DNA from 2 places in the Streptomyces sp. NPDC028331 genome. Region 1 is predicted to be linked to the other one. Evidence: riboswitches for the same ligand, from Rfam matches in the RefSeq annotation. Region 1 holds a riboswitch; the other holds the start of a gene.
What was found. Region 1 has a riboswitch for cyclic di-AMP ahead of ACZ4SW_RS03635 (transglycosylase family protein). Riboswitches for the same ligand answer to the same signal wherever they lie in the genome.
Positions count from the first base shown of each region.

Region 1 (3,174 bases):
CACGCAGCTCGATGGCCTCGAAGGCGCCGGTGGAGGCGCCGGACGGGACGGCGGCACGACCCGTGCTGCCGTCGTCGAGGCCGACCTCGACCTCGACCGTGGGGTTGCCTCGGGAGTCCAGGATTTCCCGGGCTACGACGACGTCGATGGACGGCACGAGCATCTCCTTCTTGGATGTGACGCTGGAAGTGCGGGGCTGTGTGCCTTACGGCTGTGCCTTGCGACTAGAGCCTAACCGCCCCGGGCTGCCGGTCGGCCTACCGACCGTCCCGTGGACAGGGTGACGGTACACATTGTTCCCCCGCGGAACAAAGGGCGGGGGAAAGCATCGGTGAAATCCACGCGGCCGGACGGCGAAGAGGACGGGCGGCAACGGGCGCGGGTGGCAACGGGGGGGCGGGGCGGCAGGCAACGGGCGGGCTGGACGGCGAAGGGGGCCGGACGGCGAAGGGGGGCCGGACAGCAAAAGCCCCGCTCCGGGTGCGTACGGGGGGAACACGCACCGGAGCGGGGAGCCCGTGGGGACGGGGGTGACCCGGCTACCGGGTGGCCGTCACTTCAGGTGGAGCTGCTGGCCGGGGTAGATCAGGTCGGCGTTCTGGACGATGTCCTTGTTCAGCTCGAACAGCTTCTTCCAGCCGCCCTGGACGTGGTGGCTCGTGGCGATCGAGCTGAGGGTGTCGCCCTTGACCACCTTGTACTCGCCGTCGCCCTTCTTGACCTTCTGGCCGGTCGGGGTGGTGACGGTCTTCTTCGGGGCCGTGCGGTGCGCGGAGCGGTTGGCCGCCTGCTGCTCGGTCGAGCGAGTGGTGGTGCTCTTCGGGGCGCTCTTGGCACCGCTCGACGAGCCGGTGGCCGCGGCGCCGTTGTACGTGGCGTTGGTCAGGCCCTTGCCGCACACCGGCCAGGCGCCCTTGCCCTGGCCCGCGAGGACCTTCTCCGCGACGGCTATCTGCTGGCCCTTGGTGGCCAGGTCGGCGCGGGAGGCGTAGGAGGTGCCGCCGTACGCGGCCCAGGTGGAGTTCGTGAACTGCAGACCACCGTAGAAGCCGTTGCCGGTGTTGATGTGCCAGTTGCCACCGGACTCGCACTGCGCGACCGCGTCCCACTGGGAGGCGGTGGCGGCGGAGGCGTTCCCGGCCGCGAGGAGCGGGCCGGCGATCGCGGCGCCGGCGACGCCGGCGAGCGCGACGGCACGGGTGGCCTTGGACGGGCGGCGGTGCTTGCCGTTGCCGGAACACAGCATGGTTCGTTCCCCTCACCGACGCCTGCGAGGTGAGCTGTCGGGTTCGGGCCGGTTGAGTTGCCCGGCCGCATCCCTTGCGGGACGCGGCTTCACCCCGAGCCGCTTCCGGTCAACTCCCGGACGCGGCGCCTACCTTGGGTCCCCCGCTCCTGCCTACGGCGCTTGACGCGACGACTGTTCCCGTACGGCCGCTGGCAGGATTCGGCGTTGCGACCGCAGGGGCTCGCTGTGGCGAGCGATCACGACCGTAAGCAGTCGATCCCCGGAATTTCAAAGACGATCAGGGCTTATGAGACCCATATCTCACTTTCACCAAACAGGACATTCCGGATCGAAGTGGGTCGCGAACTTCCGCCTCACAAGGGGCAGTTCAGGACGACCCGCCACTCGCGCCGGCGTCGAGAGCAAGGCTCTGACCGGGGAGAATGAGGTTCGGGTCGGCACCGACCGTCTGCTTGTTGGCCTCGTAGAGCATCGCCCATCCCCCGCCGATGGCAAGGGAGTCGGCGATGGACGACAGACTGTCGCCGGGGCGGACGAGGTACGAGCCGTCGACGGTGTCGCGCGCTCCGGCCGCGTCGCGTGAGGCATGCCGACCGGATGCGTCCCCGGTACGGCCGTCCGCGGCCCCCTCGTCGGCACTGTCGCCCCGATGACGGCCGGCGCCCGAAGCCTCGGTCGAACTCGCGCCGGACGGTGCGTCGTTCTGCTCCGACTTGTCCGACTCGCCGCTCTTCGTCGTGGCCGTCGGCGTACCGCCGGACCCCTGCGCACTCTGAGTGGGGTCGGCGCTCGACTTCCCGGACGAGGACGAGGGCGACGACGAGGCGGAGGAGGGCGAGGAGGGCGAAGCGGAGGAGGCGGACGAAGAGGCCGACGGAGTGGCCGCCGCCGATGACCCGGACGAGTCGGACAGCCCCAGGCCGGAGTCCAGCCCGGAATCCAGCCCGGAGCCGGAGGACGATCCGCTGCTGGACGACGGGTCACCGGCGACACCCGTGTCGACGTCGGCGGGACCGGAGTCCTTGCTCAGGCCGTTCAGCAGACCGCAGGTGCCCCAGACCGACACGCCCCGGGCCGCGAGGACCTTCTCGGCGACGGCGATCTGCTGCGAGCGGCTCGCCTGGTCGGGACTCGGCGCGTAGTCGAGACCGCCGTACTTGTCCCACTCGTCCTGCGTCAACTGCAGCCCGCCGTAGCGGCCGTTACCGGTGTCCGCGCTCCACGAGCCGCCGCTGACGCAGTCCGCGACCTGGTCCCAGGTGGTGCCGGTGGCCGCGCTCGCGCCGGTGGCGCCGAGCAGCGGGATCGCGATCGCTGATCCGGTCACCCCCGCCGCGACGAGGAGAGCCGGAGCCTGACGGGGGCGACGGTGACGACCGTTCCCGGAGAGCATGCGGTTGCCTTTCACACGACAGCATCGACCGACGCGGCGGCCGTGACGTGCGGACCGCCGCGTTGCTGCGTGAACGTATCGGCACCAGATCGCTTGTCACAAGTTAATGCAGCGTAGATCACGTGAAGATCACAGAGGTGAGATCCTGTCACCTTCTTGTGACCATCGGCGTGTTCGCCGTGTCATGTGCGGACGGCCGCGGGAGGTTCGTGACCTTTCTCCGGAACCGGTGTGAACGTCACGGGCAGCGTGCGCAGGCCCCGCATGATGAGTCCGCCGCGCCATCGCAGTTCGGCCGGGTCCACCGCGAGGCGCAGGTCCGGCAGGCGGGTCAGGAGCGTGGCGAGCGCCGTCTGTCCCTCCAGGCGGGCCAGGGGGGCGCCCAGGCAGTAGTGGATGCCGTGCCCGTACCCGAGGTGCTGGTTGTCGCGGCGGGCCAGGTCGAGGACGTCCGGGTCGGCGAACCGCGCCGGGTCCCGGTCCGCGGCGGCCAGGACGACGAGGACGGGGTCGCCGGGGGCGATGTGCTGCC
Region 1 covers NZ_JBVHTR010000002.1:345,880-349,053, reverse strand. The annotation lists gene eno (phosphopyruvate hydratase) at 1-163, opposite strand, end outside; gene ACZ4SW_RS03635 (transglycosylase family protein) at 554-1,246, opposite strand; cyclic di-AMP (ydaO/yuaA leader) riboswitch at 1,251-1,417, opposite strand; gene ACZ4SW_RS03630 (LysM peptidoglycan-binding domain-containing protein) at 1,617-2,642, opposite strand; gene ACZ4SW_RS03625 (cytochrome P450 family protein) at 2,825-3,174, opposite strand, start outside.

Region 2 (3,174 bases), on a different contig from region 1:
GCCTGTACTTCACCGGGCTGCCGGCGGCGGCCTCGTACGGGCCGGTGATGCGGTTCGTCTGCGGCACGGAGTTCGCGTCGCCGCGCCTGGCCAGGCACTTGGCAGCGGCCCACGGCTGACAGCGGCGGGCCGCTGGGCCCGGTTGGCCACCGGGCCTTGGCCGGTCACCGGGCCTTGGTCGGCCGCCGGGCCCCGGGCGGGCAGCCGGGCCCCGGCCGGTCACCGGGCCGCCGGGCCTTGGTTGGCGGCCGGGCCCTGGGCGGGCCGCCGGGCCCCGGCCGGTCACCGGGCCTCGGCGGGTCGCCGGGCCTCGGCCGGTCACCGGGCCTCGACGGGCCAGGGGTGGCCTCAACGGGCCACGGCACCTCGGTCGGTCACCGGACCACCGCGTGGTCCTTCCCCGGGAAGGGCCACGCCGGGGCGGCGGTCGCCTGCCGCGGGGGCGTGCGGAACGGGGCGCGAGCGTTCGACCGGCGCGCCCACAACGGTTGTCGGACCGGAGGCCGACGAATGCGCGGCCGGGCTCCGGACACCGCCCGCGAGGTCGGCCGGTTCCCGGTGGGTGGCCGGACGACGGCTGGTTCCCGGTGAGTCGGGGGAGCGTTCCATCCGTATTCTCTGATCATGGCCGCACCCCTCGCATATTCACTCATCGCCACTGACCTGGACGGGACGCTGCTGCGCGGTGACGACACGCTCTCCGACCGGTCGAGGGCCGCGCTGACGAGGGCCGCCGCGGCGGGCGCGCAGCACCTCGTGGTGACGGGCCGTCCGGCGCCGAGAGTGCGGCCGCTGCTCGACGACCTCGGCGGCAGGGGGCTCGCGGTGTGCGGGCAGGGCGCGCAGGTGTACGACGCCGGCGCGGACCGGTTGCTGTTCTCCGTCACCCTGGACCGGGAGTTGGCCGAGACCGCGCTGGGCAAGATCGAGGCCGAGGTGGGGCAGGTGTACGCGGCCGTCGACCAGGACGGCGTGGACGGGCTCACGCTCATCGAGCCGGGTTACCGGATGCCGCATCCCACGCTGCCCGCGGTGCGGGTCCAACGGCGCGACGACCTGTGGTGCGCGCCCATCAGCAAGGTGCTGCTGCGGCACCACGCGCTCACCGACGACGAGTTGGCGACGGCGGCGCGCAGCGCGGTCGGCTCGCTGGCGACGGTCACCATGTCGGGGCCCGGCACCGTCGAGCTGCAGCCGTGCGGCATCACCAAGGCGACGGGGCTGGCGCTCGCCGCCGAGTACCTGGGCCTGGGGCCGTCCGGGACCATCGCGTTCGGCGACATGCCGAACGACATCCCGATGTTCGACTGGGCCGCCCACGGCGTCGCCATGGCCAACGCCCACCCCGAACTCAAGGCGGTCGCCGACGAGATCACCAAGTCGAACGAGGACGACGGCATCGCCGTCGTCCTCGAACGAATCTTCGCAGGCCGCTAGGCCTCAACCTCAGTACGCGCTGTGCACGTTGTCGATCGAGCCGTACCGGTGGGCGGCGTAGTTGCACGCGGCCGTGATGTTCGCCACCGGGTCGTAGATGTTCCAGGACGTGCCCGGCACGTGGTACGCGCGGAAGGTCGGGTCGATGACCTGGAGCAGGCCCTTGGACGGGATGCCCATCCGGGCGTTGGAGTCCCACAGGTTGATGGCGGACGGGTTGCCCGACGACTCACGCATCACGTTGCGGTAGATGCCGTAGTAGGAGCCGGGAATCCCGTGCTGCCGCATGACCACCAGGGACTGGCGGATCCAGCCGTCGAGGCCGGCGGCGCGCGTGGGGGCGGTCTGGGCGGTCACGGCCTTGGTCGCCGCGGAGGCGGGGGTGGCGGCGGAAGCGCTGGTCGCGCCCAGGAGCGGGAGGGCGAGAACGGCGGCACCCGTTCCCGCGGCGGCGAGGGCACGGGTGAGGCGCGCGGCCGTGGAGCGGCGGTCCCGACGGCGTGCGGGCAGGGCGAAAGCGGGCATGTCGTAGTCCTCTCCAACGCCTGCGAGGTGAGCTGTCGGGTTCGGGCGGGGAGGTGCCCGGCCGTGTCCTCGGTGTCGAGGGCTCGGCTTCACCCCAAGCCGTTCCGGCGCTGTGTCCGTTCCGGCGACTTACCTGGGTCCCCCGCTCCTGCCGTGGTGGGTTGATGGGCTCGCGAGCGGCGGCAGGATTCGGCGGTCCGCTCGGATCGATTGGGAAGGTATGCGAGAGCACATGTCCGAAACAAGCCGTGAAGTCACACTGCAAGGGAAATGACCTTGAAATGCGGGAATAAGGGATGTGATCCAATTTGTTGACCGGAGTTCAACTTGGCAGAAGCAAAGCGGAAGTTGAGATTCCGAAGACGCCGCCGCGCCCTGCAGGGGCGTGAGCTAATTCACTCGCGTGTTTCTTGATCGTTACTCGTCATTCAAGAGGTCGGGACGGCAAATCGGGCAAAAAGGCCGAGGGTTGTCGCTCGCCTGACGGATTTCTGGAGTAAATACCCACAATTCGGACACGCCTCCGTGTCCGCGCGCATCACATTCCGGGACCGGGAGGCGTGACCGGCGTCACTCGTCGTGCGGTACGGCTGTGCGCGCGCCCGCGCTCCCCGGTTCAGCCGCTTCCCGGGAGCCGGATGTGCGCCCGGCCGGGTGACGGCGCCGGCCGGGTGACGGCGCGGGGCGGGACGGCCGGGGGCGACCGGGTGCGGGCGGTCATGTCGCTCCAAACCCGCTCGTATCACCTGATCAAGAACATGCCGCTCGTGATCCGATACGGCCCGGCCTGGAACAGCGGGCACTCGTGGTGATCGAAACCTGACCGGATACGCTGACTTGAGTGATGGCGGCGACAGATCGACAAACTCAGTGAGCCATGTCGACGGGCGACGTCATCGACCAAGTGACCGACCTCGCTACCGACCGTGTGATCGTCAGCAGACGTCAGCAGACAGGAGACCTCACGTGACCGTCGTCGGGCCGTTCGGGCTGAGCGTGCGGGACCAGGCTCTGGAAGCCGATGTCCAGGCCGGATTGGCCGCTGTCGAGGAAGGGCTGCTCGACGCCACGAAGAGCGAGGTGCCCTTCATCACGCAGGCGGCGCAGCACCTCGTGCACGCGGGCGGGAAGCGGTTCCGGCCGCTGCTCGTGATGCTCGCGGCACAGTTCGGCGACCCGTACGCGCCGGGCGTCGTCCCCTCGGCCGTCGTC
Region 2 covers NZ_JBVHTR010000001.1:157,396-160,569, forward strand. The annotation lists gene ACZ4SW_RS00735 (FAD-dependent oxidoreductase) at 1-119, shown strand, start outside; gene ACZ4SW_RS00740 (HAD family hydrolase) at 625-1,437, shown strand; gene ACZ4SW_RS00745 (transglycosylase SLT domain-containing protein) at 1,447-1,962, opposite strand; cyclic di-AMP (ydaO/yuaA leader) riboswitch at 1,967-2,167, opposite strand; gene ACZ4SW_RS00750 (polyprenyl synthetase family protein) at 2,929-3,174, shown strand, end outside.
Region 2: another riboswitch for cyclic di-AMP. It lies ahead of ACZ4SW_RS00745 (transglycosylase SLT domain-containing protein); the one in region 1 lies ahead of ACZ4SW_RS03635 (transglycosylase family protein).